One region of the Streptomyces sp. NPDC051567 genome, then DNA from elsewhere that is predicted to be linked to it. Evidence: riboswitches for the same ligand, from Rfam matches in the RefSeq annotation. Region 1 holds a riboswitch; each other region holds the start of a gene.
What was found. A riboswitch is a leader RNA that binds a small molecule or an ion and turns the genes downstream of it on or off. The one in region 1 is predicted to bind cyclic di-AMP.

Region 1 (5,489 bases):
CGGCGAGTGCGGCGAGGAGGCTGGGGCCGATGGCCGCGTAGTGGCCGGGGCGGGCCAGGAACTTGCGGTGGTCGCGGCCGAGGTCCTGGAGATAGGGGAGGAGGGAGTCGTTCTCCAGGTGGGTGATCACATGGGTGAGCGAGGCGAAGATCCGGTCCCGCTGGCGGGCCATCTCCCCGACGGAGACGGGGAAGAGCTCCCGGAGCTCGGGGTGGTGCCAGAAGAGGTGGGAGTAGAAGAAGGTGACGGCGTGCTCGGCCCGTCGCTCGACCACGGCGAAGCTGCTTCTCAAGATCTTCACGTCCACAGGACCGACAGTAGGAATGCCGGGGAAGCTCAGGTCAAGTGAAGGGGGATCTGCGGCCAGCCGCGGCGAAGGGGGTATATCGGGCGGCGGGCGCGGGCCGGGATACGGTCGTCGGGTGCATGAGCAGACCCCCGCAACCCCGGCCGGCCCCTCCGCCCCCCAGGACCCGCCCGCCCCGGCCGACACCGACATCCCGGCCGGTGCCCCGGACGGTGCTCCGGACGGGCAGGGCCCGTCCGTCCCGCAGTGCCCGGCGCTGTTCGACCGGGAGTTCGCCACCGACCCGTACCCGGCGTACGCCTGGCTGCGCGAGCACGCCCCGGTGCACCGCACCGAGCTCCCCAGCGGGGTCGAGGCCTGGCTGGTCACCCGGTACGCCGACGCCCGCCAGGCCCTCGCCGACCAGCGGCTCAGCAAGAACCCGGCGCACCACGAGGGGACCGCGCACGCCAAGGGGCGCACCGGCATCCCGGGGGAGCGCAAGGCGGAGCTGATGACGCACCTGCTCAACATCGACCCGCCGGACCACACCCGGCTGCGGCGGCTGGTGTCGAAGGCGTTCACCCCGCGCCGGGTCGCCGAGTTCGCCCCGCGCGTCCAGGAACTCACCGACCACCTCATCGACGCGTTCGTGGAGAAGGGGGAGGCGGACCTCATCCACGAGTTCGCCTTCCCGCTGCCCATCTACGCCATCTGCGAGATGCTCGGCGTACCGCGCGAGGACCAGGACGACTTCCGGGACTGGGCCGGGATGATGATCCGCCACGGCGGCGGGCCGCGCGGCGGAGTGGCCCGTTCCGTCAAGCGGATGCGGAACTACCTCGGGGAACTCATCCACCGCAAACGGGATGATCCGGGCAATGACCTCATCTCCGACCTGATCCGGGCGAGCGACCACGGCGACCACCTGACGGAGGCCGAGGCCACGGCGATGGCTTTCATCCTGCTGTTCGCGGGCTTCGAAACTACCGTAAATCTGGTAGGAAACGGGGCATACTCCCTCTTCTCGAATCCGGATCAGCGTGCGCTCCTCCAGGCCTCCCTGGCGGCCGGGGAGAGCGGCCTGCTGGAGACCGGCGTCGAGGAACTGCTCCGCTACGACGGCCCGGTGGAGCTCGCCACCTGGCGGTACGCGACCGAGCCGCTGACCCTCGGCGGGCAGGACATCCCGGCCGGGGACCCGGTCCTGGTGGTCCTGGCGGCGGCCGACCGCGACCCCGCGCGGTTCCCCGACCCGGACACCCTCGACCTCGCGCGCACCGACAACCAGCACCTCGGCTACGGGCACGGCATCCACTACTGCGTGGGCGCCCCGCTCGCCCGGCTGGAGGGGCAGGTCGCCCTCGCGACCCTGCTCAGACGCCTTCCCGACCTGGAACTGGCCGTGGACCCGGCCGACCTGCGCCGGCGCGGCGGGCTCATCATGCGGGGCCTGCGCACGCTCCCGGTGCGCTTCACGCCCGGCACCCGCTGACCCCCGCCCGATGCCCGGCCGCCCCGGGTCCGGCCGCCCGGGTCCGCCGGACCCGCGTCCCGCCGGAACTTGTGACAACCGTTCGAAGGCCGCTAGGTTCTGCCGTTACCCAGCCGTTATGCGAAAGGTGCACTCATGCGTTCCGGAAACGGCCGCCACAGACGCCCCCGCCAGGTCCCCGCGATGATGGTCACCGCCGGGGTCACCGGCTCCGCGCTCGCCCTGCCGCTCCTCGCCGCGGGCCAGGCGTCCGCCGCCCCCACCGCGACCTGGGACAAGGTCGCCGAATGCGAGAGCGGCGGCACCTGGAGCTCCAACTCCGGCAGCGGCGCGTACGGCGGGCTCCAGTTCACCGCGGAGCAGTGGCACGGCGCCGGCGGGCGCGACTTCGCCGAGCGCCCCGACCTCGCCAGCCGCTCCCAGCAGATAGCCGTCGCCGAACGGGTGCTGGCCGCGCAGGGGCCGCAGGTCTGGCAGGAGTGCGGGGCGCGGGCAGGGCTCAGCGCCCAGGGCCCCGCGGCGGACGTGGACCCGGGGCTGCCCGGCGGCTCCGGCCCCGTCGCCCCCAGCCCCACCCGGCCGGACCACGCCGTGCCCACCACCGGTTCCGGTACGCCGTCCACGGACTTCGGGGCCCCGACCCCGGGCGCCCAGTTCCCGGTCCCCGAGGGTCCCCTCGCGCCGGACAGCGGACTGCCCGTCATGCCCGAGCCGGACGCGCCGACGACCTCCCCCACGCTCCCGGGCGTCCCGGCCCCCTCCCCGGACCCCACCGCCCCGGGCCTGCCCGCGGACCCGACCGCACCGCCGGTGCCGGGCGGCTCCCTGGACCCCACCGCCCCCGCCACCCCGGGCACACCCACCACCCCGTCCGTCCCGGGCACCCCGTCCGTCCCCGCCGTCCCCGGCGCCCCGGCCGATGCCACGCTCCCGGCCGAGGGCAGCGGCAAGCACCGCGGCCCGGCGGCCGACGAGGCGCCCGGCGCCCCTGACGCCGCGTCGGGGCCCACGTACCAGGTGAAGGCGGGCGACAGCCTGACGGCCATCGCGGACGCCAGGGGGCTCAAGGGCGGCTGGAACGAGCTCTACGCGGCCAACGAGCAGGTCATCGGAGGGAACGCCGATCTGATCAAGCCCGGCCAAAATCTGGATCTAAACGGTAAATAACGGCACTTCGGACATCCGGAATCGGGTGAATGTCGGTTTTCCGTAAGTGAGACATGTGTCTCTTCCGGTCAACTGGTGTGTCCCGCCCCGGAGCTTCCGGAAACCCCGCCCTCACCTGCGCAAACGTCCTCACGGAGAGCGCAAGTAAGGGCTGTTTCTCCCCGATGGCGCTCGTTGAACATCGGGGAGAGACCTGTCTACCTTCTGAATCGCCCACCACCGTGGGCTCCTTCGACCGCATCGCCGAATCCTGCCGGCGGCCGGAGGTAACAGTCGTCGCGTCAAGCGCCGAAGGCAGGAGCGGGGGAACCAAGGTAGGCGCCGGGAACGGCCGTCGAGAGACGGTGGGGACCGGCTTGGGGTTAAGCAGCGCGCCAGTCGCGCGGCCGGGCAACTCATCCGCCCGAACCCGACAGCTCACCTCGAAGGCGTCGGTGAGGAGAAACTTCATGCTGCTTTCCGGCAAGGGCAAGCACCGCCGCGCCTCCAAGGCCACCCGCATCGTCACGCTCGCCGGTGTCGCCGGTGTCGCCGTCGCGGCCCCCCTGATGACCGCCACCACCGCCACCGCCGCCACCGCCTCCGAGTGGGACCGCGTCGCGCAGTGCGAGTCCGGCGGCAACTGGTCCATCAACACCCGCAACGGCTACTACGGCGGCCTGCAGTTCTCGTCCTCCACCTGGGCCGCCTTCGGTGGCAAGACCTACGCCGCGCAGGCCCACCAGGCGTCGAAGGCCCAGCAGATAGCCATCGCCGAGAAGGTCCTCAAGGGCCAGGGCAAGGGCGCCTGGCCGTCCTGTGGCGTGGGCCTGTCCAACTCCGCCTACACCGGTGGCGGCGCGCAGACCCCGGCTCCGGCCAAGCCGAAGACCGAGCAGAAGAAGACCGAGTCCAAGAAGACCGAGTCGAAGGCCGCGCCCAAGCAGGAGACCAAGCGCACCCCGGTCGCCGGCGCGAAGACCCCGGCCCCGGCCACCCCGAAGACCGCGCCGAAGACCGAGTCGCCCCGCACCGGCGTCGGCTCGTACGAGGTCCGCTCCGGCGACACCCTCGGCACCATCGCCCAGGCCAACGGCTTCACCGGCGGCTGGGAGAAGCTCTACGAGCTGAACAAGGACATCGTCGCGGACGCCGACCTGATCTTCCCGGGCCAGAAGCTCAAGCTCAGCTGACCCCCCTCGCGGCAGCCGCCGCGGGCGCGCACCCCCCTCCCGCGGTGACCGCCGCGGGAGCGGGCGCGCCCGCTCCCGGCAGCAGCCCCGGGCGTGTTCGCGCCCCGCAGAATTCCGCCGCCCGGCGCGTCACCGCACGCGCCGGGCGGCGGCGTTCGCGGCGGTCCCCGCACCCGGCGGCGGGCCCGGCGAGCACGGCCGTCGGGCACGGGTTCCACGGCGACGGATCAAGGGCCCTATGTCCTGGAAGAGGGGTATTCGGGCCCTTTTTCGTCCCAGGACCCGGGCAGTCGGCCGACCGAGTGCCCGGAGCCGGTTAGGCTCTAGGCGGCAAGGCCATCCCACGGCCTGACACGCCACCGCACACCCCGCGTCACATCCCAGAAGGAGATGCTCGTGCCGTCCATCGACGTCGTCGTAGCCCGGGAAATCCTGGACTCCCGAGGCAACCCCACGGTCGAGGTCGAGGTGGGCCTCGACGATGGCAGCACCGGCCGTGCTGCCGTTCCGTCCGGCGCCTCCACCGGTGCCTTCGAGGCCGTCGAGCTCCGTGACGGTGACCCCAACCGTTACATGGGCAAGGGTGTCGAGAAGGCCGTCCTCGCCGTCATCGAGCAGATCGGCCCGGAGCTCGTCGGCTACGACGCCACCGAGCAGCGCCTGATCGACCAGGCCATGGTCGACCTGGACGCCACCGACAACAAGGGCTCGCTCGGCGCCAACGCCATCCTCGGCGTCTCCCTCGCCGTCGCGCACGCCGCGTCCGAGGCCTCGGACCTCCCGCTCTTCCGCTACCTCGGCGGCCCGAACGCGCACCTGCTGCCCGTTCCGATGATGAACATCCTCAACGGTGGGTCGCACGCCGACTCCAACGTGGACATCCAGGAGTTCATGATCGCCCCGATCGGCGCGGAGTCCTTCTCCGAGGCGCTGCGCTGGGGTGCCGAGGTCTACCACACCCTCAAGTCCGTCCTGAAGCGCAAGGGCCTGTCCACCGGCCTCGGCGACGAGGGCGGCTTCGCCCCGAACCTGGACTCCAACCGTGCCGCCCTGGACCTCATCCTTGAGGCCGTCAAGGAAGCCGGTTACGCCCCGGGCAAGGACATCGCGCTCGCGCTCGACGTCGCCGCGTCCGAGTTCTACAAGGACGGCAAGTACGAGTTCGAGGGCCAGTCCCGCTCGGCCGCCGAGATGACCGAGTACTACGAGGAGCTCGTCTCCGCGTACCCGATGGTCTCCATCGAGGACCCGCTGTACGAGGACGACTGGGCGGGCTGGAAGATCCTCACCGACAAGCTGGGCTCCAAGGTCCAGATCGTCGGCGACGACCTCTTCGTCACCAACCCGGAGCGCCTGGCCCGTGGCATCG
Region 2 (5,489 bases), on a different contig from region 1:
GAGGGACTCGGCGGTCGGTTCGAGGTCGAGGGTGAGGTGGACGGAGCCGTCCTCGAAGCTGCGTTTCTGCTGGTAGCCGACGTCCGTGAACACCTTGATCATCTTGGTGTTGGCGGGCAGCACCTCGGCGGCGAACCGGCGGATGCCGCGCTCCCGGGCCACCGCGCCGATGTGTTCGAGGAGGGCGGAGGCGACCCCGCGGCCCTGGTGGGCGTCCTGGACGAGGAAGGCGACCTCGGCCTCGTCGGCGGGGGCGCCGGCGGCCCGGCCGTCGGCGCCGATCCGGTCGTAGCGGACGGTGGCGATGAACTCCCCGCCGACGGTCGCGGCGAGCCCGACCCGGTCGACGTAGTCGTGGTGCGTGAAGCGGTGCACGTCCCGGTCGGAGAGGCGGGGGTACGGGGCGAAGAAACGGTAGTACTTCGACTCGTCGGAGACCTGTTCGTAGAAGCTGACCAGTCGCTCGGCGTCCTCGGTGGTGATCGGCCTGATCCGGGCGGTGGCGCCGTCGCGCAGGACGACGTCCGCCTCCCAGTGGGCCGGGTACGAAGGGTCCGACTCGGTGGTCATGGGGCCACCTTAAGGCCGGGGTCCACCGGTCCGCCCTGGCGCGGCGCGTGCGGCGCGACGGGGGGCTCCGGTGCAAGCTGGGGAGGGCCGAACGGCAGGGAGGTCCGGGTCCGAAGTCGGTCGGAGCATTCCGAGCGTCATGAGAGACTGGTCTAGACAACCATAAGCACTTGAAGGGCATCACCATGGCAGAGCGCCGCGTCAACGTCGGCTGGGCCGAGGGCCTGCACGCTCGTCCCGCCTCGATCTTCGTCCGCGCGACGACCGCTTCCGGCGTCCCGGTGACCATCGCGAAGGCCGGTGGCGAACCCGTCAACGCCGCCTCCATGCTGGCGGTCCTGGGCCTGGGCGCCCAGGGTGGCGAGGAGATCGTCCTGGCCTCCGACGCCGAGGGTGCGGACGCCGCGCTGGACCGCCTCGCGAAGCTGGTCGCCGAGGGCCTTGAGCAGCTCCCGGAGACCGTCTGACCCCTTCTGCCGGGTCCTTCCAGATCCCGTCGGGGCCTTTCCGGTCCGACCCGCGGCGAAGCCGCAGCCACCGCTCCACCGGAGGCTGCGGCTTCGCTGTTTCCCGCGCCGGACGGGCGGCGCCGGACGGCACCGGCGCCGACTGCCCGCCGCGGCGCGGCCGGTCGCGGCGCGGCCCGGCGGCCCGCACGCGCGGAACAGCCGGTGGGGGACGGCGTCCCGCGCGGCCGCGACGCGGTCCCGCCGGGCCGCGCCGCGACCGGAGTCGACCGGAGTCGACCGGAGATCCGCTGGAGATCAACTGGAGTACGGTCCGGCCCGGAATGCGCCGACCCGAATACACCGACCGAATGCGGCGGCCTGAATGCACCGGCATGAATGCGGCGCGAACGGGTCCGCAATACGGCACGGCACGGTTTCGTGTCACCGGAATTACGGCGGCCCCGCACGGCCACCCGCCCTTTCTATCCGGCCCCTGTTAATACCGGCCGCCCGACATGTTGACGGCAGGTTGCGAAGTCCTCACCGCGGGCCGGACCCGCGGCCGGTGGGACCCGGCCGTCCGGTCGCAGTGGAGCGCGGTCGTCGCGCGCGCCCGCTCGGCGTCCCCCCGCGCCACCGCGTCCACGATCGCGCCGTGCTCCGCCCAGGACCGCACCGCCCCCGCGGAGGACTCCACCACGTACATCCACGCGATCTTGCGGCGCGTCTGGGTGAGCAGCGCGATCAGCCCCGGGCTGCCGGACGCCTGGGCCAGCGTCTCGTGGAACCAGCCGCCCAGCGCCCGTACGTCCTCCACCTGGCCCTGACCGGCCCGCTCCCGGCCCAGCCGGACCAGTCCGCGCAACACCCTGAGGTGGGCCTCGGTGCGCCGCCGGGCCGCACGGGCCGCGGCCAGCGGCTCCAGCAGGGCCCGCAGCTCCAGCAGGTCGGCGGCCTCCTGCGCGGTCGGCTCGGCCACACAGGCGCCCGCGTGGCGCCGCGTGGTGACGAACCCCTCGGACTCCAGCGTCCGCAGCGCCTCGCGGACCGGGACGCGCGAGACCCCGTACCGGCGGGCCAGCGCCTCCTCGGTCAGCCTGCCGCCCGGACCGAAGAACCCGGAGACGATGTCGTCGCGGATCGCTGTGCATACCGTGTGCGCGGGAATACGCAAGACCGGACCTCCGCCTCTTCACGACTTCCGCCGCCATTGACGGGTGACGGAATTGCCGCACACCCGCCATTGACGCGTGTGCTGCGACCCTATGGCAACACACCCGCATTTCCGAGAGCGGCCGGAGACGACGGCCGGAAATACGGAACGGCGCACGAACACGACGACCCCGGCTCGGGGAGCCGGGGTCGTCGGTGGAACGGGGGCGCGGGTCAGATGTTGACGCCGTGCGAGCGCAGGTACGCGAGCGGGTTGATGTCCGAGCCGTACTGGGCGCTGGTGCGGGCCTCGAAGTGCAGGTGCACGCCGCTGGAGTTGCCGGTGTTGCCCGCCAGGCCGATCTGCTGGCCCGCGAAGACCTGCTGGCCGGCGGAGACGCTCAGCCGGGACATGTGGCCGTACTGGGTGTAGGTGCCGTCGTTGTGCTTGATGATGACGTTGTTGCCGTACGCGCCGCCGTCACCCGACTCGACGACGACGCCCGCGCCGACCGCCCGGATCACGGTGCCCAGGTCGGCGTGGAAGTCGATGCCGGTGTGGCTGCCGGAGGACCACATGCTGCCGCCCGCCCCGTACTGGGTGCTGACGTACGAGCCGGCGATCGGGGAGACGAAGGTGTTGGCGCGCTTGCGCTCGGCCTCGCGCTCGGCGCGCTCCTTGGCGTCGCGCTCGGCCTTGGCCTTGACCTCGGCGAGCTGCCGGGCCTCGGCGGCCTGCTGCTTCGCGTCCGCCTCGGCCTGCGCCCTGAGGGCGTCGGCCTGCGCCGTGAAGGCGGCCGTCTCGGCGGCGTACTGCTGGGACGCGGCCTGGCTCTCGATCTCGCCCGCGAGGTCCTCGGCGACGACGACGGCGTTGAGGCCGGTGTCCTGGATCTTGTGGTCGGTGTCCGCGGCGAAGGCCGGAGCGGCAAGAGTGCCGACGACGCCCGTGGTGGCGAGGGCGGCTATACCGGCATAACCGGCGGTCTTGCGGCTCAGACGGCTGGAACCACGGTGCTTACCGGCGACACGACTGCTGCCAAACGCCATGAAGGGATTGATCCTTTCCTTCCTTCTCGCCTACCGGGTTAGCTGACGGGTTCGGAGCAGGAAGGTCTCCTACGGACCTCCTCTTGCGAGGCGGTCCGATTCACCCCAGGGACTGATGTGGGTCCCCGGCTCCCCAGGCTCGCGCCTGACGGGGACTCGGCGATCGCTGCCCGGTGCCGCCGGTGCGGCGGGCACAAATGACGGACAGCACGGCTGACGCTAGGCGGATCATCAGCCGATCGCCAAACACGCGAGCCTTTTTGTTGCGTACGTCACATCACATACGAGCAACGTCCCCACCAAACAGGCAAAGAGGGCCCCGGCGGACAATCCGTCGGAGCCCTCCCGCCCGGCCGTCCGGCCGGGCCGCCCGGTTCAGTTGGTGACGACCGTCACGTCACCGATCCCGAGGGCCCGCACGGGCTCCTCGATCAGCGCCGCGTCGCCCACCAGGACCGTGACCAGCCGGTCCACGGGGAAGGCGTTCACGACCGCCGACGTCGCCTCCACCGTGCCGGTCCCGGCCAGCCGCGCGTACAACTGCGCCTGGTAGTCGTCCGGCAGCTCCTGCTCGACCTGGTCCGCGAGGGTGCCCGCGACGGAGGCCGCCGTCTCGAACTTCAGCGGGGCCACGCCCACCAGGTTCTGCACCGCCACGTCCCGCTCGGCGTCGGTCAGGCCCTCCTGGGCGAGGGTGCGCAGCACCTTCCAGAGGTCCTCCAGCGCCGGGCCGGTGTGGGGGGTGTCCACCGAGCCGCTGATGGCGAGCATCGAGGCGCCCTTGCCGTCGGCGGTGGAGCGCAGCACCTGGCCGAAGGCGCGCACGCCGTACGTGTACCCCTTCTCCTCGCGCAGCACCTTGTCCAGACGGGAGGTCAGGGTGCCGCCCAGGCAGTACGTGCCGAGCACCTGCGGGGCCCAGACCCGGTCGTGCCGGTCCGCCCCGATCCGGCCGATCAGCAGCTGCGTCTGGACCGCGCCGGGCCGGTCGACGACGACCACCCGGCCGGTGTCGTCCGCCGTGATCGGCGGGACCGGCCGCGGCTCGGCGGTGTCGCCGGTCCAGGTGGACAGGGTGTCCGCGAGGACGGCGTCCAGGTCGATGCCGGTCAGGTCGCCGACGACCACCGCGGTGGCCGTGGCGGGGCGCACGTGGGCCTCGTAGAAGGCGCGCACGGCCCCGGAGTCGACGCGGGCCACCGTCTCCTCGGTGCCCTGGCGCGGGCGGGAGATCCGCAGGGAGGCCGGGAAGAGTTCCTTGGAGAGCTCCTTGGCGGCGCGGCGCTGCGGGTTGGCCAGCTCGTGCGGGATCTCGTCGAGCCGGTTGCGCACCAGCCGGTCGACCTCGGAGTCGGCGAAGGCGGGGGCGCGCAGCGCCTCGGCGAGCAGGCCCAGCGCCTTGTGCAGGCGGGAGGCCGGGACCTCCAGGGAGACCCGGATGCCGGGGTGGTCGGCGTGTGCGTCGAGCGTGGCGCCGCAGCGCTCCAGCTCGGCCGCGAACTCCTCGGCGGAGTGCTTGTCGGTGCCCTCGAACAGCGCGCGGGCCATGAGGGTCGCCACCCCGTCCAGGCCCTCGGGCTCGGCGTCCAGCGGGGCGGCGAGGTTGATCTCGACCGCCACCACCTGCTGGCCCGGCCGGTGACAGCGCAGCAGGGTCAGGCCGTTGGACAGCGTGCCCCGCTCGGGGGCCGGGAAGGCCCACGGCTGCGGTGCGCCCGCCTGCGGGCGCGGGTGGAAGGTCATCGTGACGGCTGCGGTGTCGGTCACTGCTCCGCCCCCTCGTTCTCGTCGTTCCCTGCGTGATCGGCGTGATCGGCGTGATCGTCGGCCCCGTCGGCCCCGGTGTCCGGCAGCGGCTCGTACACGAGCACCGCGCGGTTGTCCGGGCGCAGCCGGGCCGCGGCCACGGCCTGCACCTCCTCGGCGGTGATGTCGAGGACGCGCCGCACGGCGGTGAGCGCCAGCTGCGGGTCCCCGAAGAGCACCGCGAAGCGGCACAGTTCGTCGGCGCGGCCGGCCACCGTGCTCAGCCGGTCCAGCCACTCGCGCTCCAGCTGCGCCTGGGCGCGCTCCATCTCCTCGGCCGTCGGGCCCTCGGCGGCGAACCGCGCGAGCTCCTCGTCCACGGCCGCCTCGATGTCGGGCACCTCGACCCCGCCGGAGGTCTTGACGTCCAGCCAGCCCAGCGAGGGCGCCCCGGCCAGGCGCAGCATGCCGAAACCGGCCGCCACGGCCGTCTGGTCACGGCGTACCAGGCGGTTGTGGAGC
Region 3 (5,489 bases), on a different contig from region 1:
CGCTCGCCCCAGACCGGGTCGAAGAGCACCCGGCGCCCGTCGATCTCCGCGAGCACGCTGGAGTGGCCCATCCAGGTCAGGCGCAACCCGCTGACCGGCGGCTTCGCCAGCTCGGCGAGGGTGGTCGGGTAGACCGGGACGGGCGCGCCGGGGCTGCGGCGGGCCCGCTGCTCCTTGTGGAAGAAGATCCTGGCGAACTCCTTGCGCGACCCGGAGGGCCTGGCCCGCGCCCCGACCGGGTTCTGGAAGACCCCGTCGGCGAAGTTCGGCGAGCGGCGGATGCGCTCCAGCCGTGCGCCGGACGGGTCCGCGCCGAAGGCTTCGGGCCGCAGCTCGCGCAGCCGTGGACGCAGGGGTCGGGAGCCGGTCAAGGCACCTCCTGGGACGATCGGTCGGGTCGGGATGGCCGTACGGACCACGATCATCCCAACGCGTACCGTCCCCGAACGATTCCGCCCGCGCACCCGTGCACCCGCGCACTCCCCGCAGGCCCCGCCCCGGCGGCCCGCCCCGCGGCCCCGCAGCCCTGCGGCGTCAGGTCAGGTCAGGTCAGGTCAGGTCACAACGGCAGCAGGTCCGGACGCTTCGCCGCGACGTGGTCCCCGGAGGACTCCCCGCGCAGCCGTCTGCCGATCCACGGGACCAGGTGCTCGCGCGCCCAGTGGATGTTGTCCCGGGTCACGTCCACCGATCCGCGCGGCCGCTGCGGCGGCCACGGCTGGTCCGGGTCGGCCGGCACCTCCAGGCCCAGCACCCGCGCGGCGCGCAGCGCGACCCGGGTGTGGCCTTCGGGCGACAGGTGCAGCCGGTCGCCGTCCCAGGCCCGCCGGTCCTGGACGGACTTCAGCGACCAGAGGTCGAGCACCGGGCAGCCGTAGCGGTCGGCGATGGCGCGGACGTGCGCGCTGTACGTCGCCACCTTGCCCCGGAGGTGCCGCAGGACCGGCACGCCCCGGGTGTCGAAGCCGGTGGTGATCATGACCAGGCCGACGGCCCCGGTGAGGTCGGCGACGGCCGCCTCGAACCGCTGCGCCACGTCGTCGGGGTCGCTGCCGGGCCGGATGATGTCGTTGCCGCCCGCGCAGAAGGTCACGAGGTCCGGCGCGAGCGCCCTGGCCCGGGGGACCTGCTCGGCCACGATCTGGTCGAGCAGGCGTCCCCGTACGGCCAGGTTCGCGTACCGGAAGTCGTGCTCGTCGCGCTGATCGGCCAGGAGCACGGCGAGCCGGTCCGCCCAGCCGAGAAACGAATCCCCGGGTCCCGGGTCCCCCACGCCTTCGGTGAAGCTGTCCCCGATCGCCGCGTACGAGCCGATGGTCTTGGGTGTCGTCGTCGTCGCTGCCACGGAACGACATCCTTCACCGCCGTACACGACCTACGCCAACGTAAGCAGGGGTTGACGGACCGTGATCTACACCACGGTGCAGGTGAGGAATACGTACGGGTGGGACCCGGCGCACGGGCGGCGGCGGCTCAGATGTTCGCGCCCTTCGAGCGGAGGTAGCCCAGCGGGTCGATGTCCGAGCCGTAGGACGGGCCCGTGCGGATCTCGAAGTGGAGGTGCGGGCCGGTCGAGTTGCCGGTGGAGCCGGAGAGGCCGATCCGCTGGCCGGTGGTGACGCTCTGGCCGGTCGAGACGGAGAGCACGGAGAGGTGGGCGTACTGGGAGTAGCGGCCGTCCGCGTGCCGGACGACGACCTCGTTGCCGTACGCGCCGCCCCAGCCGGCCGAGACCACGGTGCCCGCGCCGACCGCCTTGACGGTGGTGCCGGAGCTCGCGGTGAAGTCGACTCCCGTGTGGTAACCGGAGGACCACGCGGCGCCCCCGGCCCGGTACGGCGTGGAGACCCGGCCGCCGACCGGGGCGACGAAACCGGAACCCGTGGAGGCGCCCGGCCCGGTGGCGGGACCGGACTCCCCGGCCGTGCCTCCGGTGGAGGTGTCCTCGTCGGCGACCGGAGGCTTGGTGGAGGGCCTGACGGCAGAACCGGAACCCGACCCCGGACGGGCTCCGTGACCAGCGGCGGCGCCGGTACCGGACGCAGAACCGGAACCGGGTTCCGGGCTCTCGGCCGGAGCTGCGGGGGCCGGAACCGGGACAGGAACGGGAGCGGAGGCAGGAGCCGGGACGGGAGCCACGGGCTTCGCCTTGCCGCCGAGCGTCAGCCTCAGGCCCGGGTGGATCAGCGACGGGTCGGCGCCGACGGCCTCGCGGTTGTCCGCGTACAGCCGCTGCCAGCCACCGGTCTGCCCGCGCTCCGCCGCGATCTTGGAGAGGTGGTCCCCCGGCACGACGGTGTACACGGTCGGCGCGGCGGCCGCGGGCGCCACCGGAACCTCCACGGCCCGCCCGGGTACCGCGCCGAGAACCGCGCCGGGGGCGTGCGCCGCGACGGGAGCGGAGGCCGGGGCCGGGGCTCCGGCCGCGTGCGCCCCGGAGGCGCCCGTCAGCGGCAGCGCGAGAGCCGCGCCCCCGGTTCCGGCGTAAGCGAGACCACGCGTTATCGAAAGGGACCTGGGACGGCGGTGCTTACCCTTTGCGGGCATGGCGGATTCCTCTCCGACGCCTGCGAGGTGAGCTGTCGGGTTCGGACGGGAGATGTCCGGCCGTTCATGTGCGGCACATGACCGGCTTCACCCCGAGCCATCCCGGTGCGGAGATCCGGAACAGCGCCTTCCTGGTTCCCCCGCTCCTGCCGCGTACGTGAATAGTCGGATGCGGTTTCCGGGCGGCGGCAGGACGAGGCGGTCCGCCCGGATCGTCGCGAAGGTAATCCAGGCCGACCGCACGGAACAAGCCGCGAATTCCCTGACGGAATCACAGAAAGGAGGGACTGCCGGAATTCCCGTCACCCTCCGTCCATTCCCCACCGCCAACAGCCGCCCCGGGCGGGCTATTCGGATTTCGTGATCAGACACTCACGGTCACCGTATGATCTGGCTCACGGGGAGGCGTCCGATCTCGCCTCCTCATACGGCAACTCGGCGCCAATCAATGCAATTCGGACACCCTGCGACGATGACGATAGGGAGAAGCTCCATGGCCCAGCAGATACCTCCGGCACCGCCGAACCTTCCGACGCCGGAGCCCGATCCGGAGCTGACCGGGGTGCGCAACTTCCGCGACCTGGGAGGTCTGCCGACCACGGACGGGCGCGAGGTCGGGCCGGGGCTCCTCTTCCGCAGCGGGCATCTGGCGCACGCCACGGAAACCGGAACGGCGTTCCTGAGCTCGCTCGGCCTGCACACCGTCTTCGACTTCCGCAACCACACCGACCACGCCGTGGAGGGGCCGGACATCGCGCTGCCCGGCGTACGGAACGTCAACATCCCGCTCTCGGACCCGGCCGACGCGGGCGATTTCTGGAGGACGGTCCACGAGGGCGGCGTCGAACAGCTCCGCCCCCTGCTGGGCGAGGGCAGGGCCGCCGCGCGGATGTCCAACTCGTACCGCACCATGGTCGAGCGCCGCACCGCCGAACACGGCCGGGTGCTGCGCGCCCTCGCCGAGGACAGCGTCCCGGCCCTGATGCACTGCGCCGCGGGCAAGGACCGGGCCGGGCTGTCGGTCGCCGTCACCCTGCTCGCGCTGGGCGTCGAGCGCGGGGCCGTCATGGCGGACTACCTGGAGTCGAACGCCCCGCACCGCCGCTACCGCCTGCGCCGCGGCGGCGAACCGGTCGGGGCCCGCGACCCCGAGGTCAAGGCGTTGCTCGCCCCGCTCTTCGACGCCCGGACCGAGTACCTGGCCGCGGCCTTCGAGGCCGTCGACGGGCGCTGGGGCGGGGTCGGGAACTACCTGGCCGAGGGGCTCGGGCTCACGCCCGGGACCCTCGGCCGGCTCCGGGACCGGCTGCTCCGCTGAGGCGGGCGCGGCAGGCCGCCGCAGGACCGTCAGCGGTTGCCGACGGCCTGCTTCACCAGCGTCCTGCCGAACTCCCACATCAGGGCGGACCCGCCGTGCGCCTCGTCCATGACCTCACGGAAGGCGCCGACGAACCGGTCGATGTCCGCCTCGTCCAGGACCAGCGGCGGGATCAGCTTGATGACTTCCAGGTGGTCGCCGGAGACCTGGGTGAGGATGCGGTGCTTGTGGAGCAGGGGCGCCACGACCATCTGCGCGAACAGGCCCTTGCGGGCCGCCTGCAGCATCGACCAGCGTCCGCGCAGTCCCAGGGAGGACGGTCTGCCGAACTCGATGCCGATCATCAGGCCGCGCCCCCGCACCTCGTGCAGCAGCTCGTACTCGTCCACCAGCGCCGCCAGCCGCCCGCGCAGCAGCTCGCCCTTGGCGCGGGCGCCCGCCACCAGTTCCTCGTCCTCCATGACCGAGAGCACCGCCAGCCCGGCCGCCATCGCCTGCGCGTTGGAACCGAAGCTGGCGGAGTGGACGAGGACCCGGTCCATGGAGGAGTAGACCTTCTTGAAGATCCAGTCCTTGCCCAGGGTCGCGCCGACCGGCACGTAGCCGCCCGACAGCGCCTTGGCCACGCACACCAGGTCCGGCTCCACGCCCGGTTCGTGCTGGTAGGCGTAGAAGTCCCCGGTGCGGCCGAGGCCGGTCTGCACCTCGTCGGCGATCAGCAGCGCCTTGTGCCGGTGGAGCAGTTCCTGCGCGGCGGGCAGGAACCCGGGCGGGGACGCGAGGACGCCCTTTCCCTGGACGGGCTCGACGATCAGGGCGGCCACGTCCCCGCGCCGCAGCTCCCGCTCCAGCGCGGCCAGGTCACCGAGCCCGATCCGGGTGTCGGGCAGCAGCGGCGCGAAGCCGTCCCGGAAGCCGCCCTCCCCGTTGACCGAGAGCGAGCCGGCGGTCAGCCCGTGGAAGGCGTGGTCGCAGTAGAGGACCCTGGGCCGTCCGGTGGCGTACCGGGCGAACTTCAGGGCCGTCTCCACCGCCTCGGTGCCGCTGTTGCCGAAGAAGACCCGGTCCAGGTGCGGGGTGTACGACAGCAGCTTCTCAGCCAGCAGCCCCGGCAGCGGCTGGCAGTCGAAGCGGGTGAGGTCGGCGAGCTGGGCGTCCAGGACGTCGTGCAGGGCCCGGCGGACCACCGGGTGGTTCCGGCCCACCCCCATCACCCCGAACCCGGCCAGCATGTCGAGGTGGTCGTTGCCCTCGGCGTCCCAGAAGTGGGCTCCCTCGGCCCGTTCGTAGACCTTGTCGAAACCGATGGTGCGCAGCATCCGGGGGAGCTGGTGGTTGAGGTGGCGGGCGTGCAGCTCGTACCGTTCCCCGCCGCGCGCGGCCAGCAGGGCGCCGAGGTCGAACCCCTTCCCGGCGCCCCCGCCCGTGTTCCCGTCCGTGCTCCCCGTTCCGGCCCCGGTCCCGGTCCCGGCTGCGGTCATGCCCGCTTCTCGCGGTTGCTCGCCACCGTCTCCCGGGCCGCGCGCAGGGATTCCTTGAGCGAGCCCATGGTGGCGAGGACCGCCGTGGGCTCGTATCCGCAGTGCGCCATGCAGTTCGCGCAGCGCGGGTCCTTCCCCCGGCC

Region 2: another riboswitch for cyclic di-AMP. It lies ahead of ACIA5F_RS20860 (M23 family metallopeptidase); the one in region 1 lies ahead of ACIA5F_RS25045 (transglycosylase family protein).
Region 3: another riboswitch for cyclic di-AMP. It lies ahead of ACIA5F_RS15780 (peptidoglycan DD-metalloendopeptidase family protein); the one in region 1 lies ahead of ACIA5F_RS25045 (transglycosylase family protein).

Annotation. Positions count from the first base shown of each region.
Region 1 is NZ_JBITDK010000028.1:7,986-13,474, reverse strand. Features, by position in the region: gene ACIA5F_RS25060 (globin domain-containing protein) at 1-301, opposite strand, end outside; gene ACIA5F_RS25055 (cytochrome P450) at 498-1,781, shown strand; gene ACIA5F_RS25050 (transglycosylase family protein) at 1,917-2,948, shown strand; cyclic di-AMP (ydaO/yuaA leader) riboswitch at 3,225-3,394, shown strand; gene ACIA5F_RS25045 (transglycosylase family protein) at 3,398-4,120, shown strand; gene eno (phosphopyruvate hydratase) at 4,511-5,489, shown strand, end outside.
Region 2 is NZ_JBITDK010000019.1:31,373-36,861, forward strand. Features, by position in the region: gene ACIA5F_RS20845 (GNAT family N-acetyltransferase) at 1-570, opposite strand, end outside; gene ACIA5F_RS20850 (HPr family phosphocarrier protein) at 756-1,037, shown strand; gene ACIA5F_RS20855 (GntR family transcriptional regulator) at 1,516-2,193, opposite strand; gene ACIA5F_RS20860 (M23 family metallopeptidase) at 2,406-3,221, opposite strand; cyclic di-AMP (ydaO/yuaA leader) riboswitch at 3,234-3,393, opposite strand; gene ACIA5F_RS20865 (M16 family metallopeptidase) at 3,597-4,988, opposite strand; gene ACIA5F_RS20870 (M16 family metallopeptidase) at 4,985-5,489, opposite strand, start outside.
Region 3 is NZ_JBITDK010000012.1:31,450-36,938, forward strand. Features, by position in the region: gene ACIA5F_RS15770 (MBL fold metallo-hydrolase) at 1-371, opposite strand, end outside; gene ACIA5F_RS15775 (SGNH/GDSL hydrolase family protein) at 560-1,345, opposite strand; gene ACIA5F_RS15780 (peptidoglycan DD-metalloendopeptidase family protein) at 1,474-2,547, opposite strand; cyclic di-AMP (ydaO/yuaA leader) riboswitch at 2,552-2,725, opposite strand; gene ACIA5F_RS15785 (tyrosine-protein phosphatase) at 3,041-3,865, shown strand; gene ACIA5F_RS15790 (aspartate aminotransferase family protein) at 3,895-5,346, opposite strand; gene hpnH (adenosyl-hopene transferase HpnH) at 5,343-5,489, opposite strand, start outside.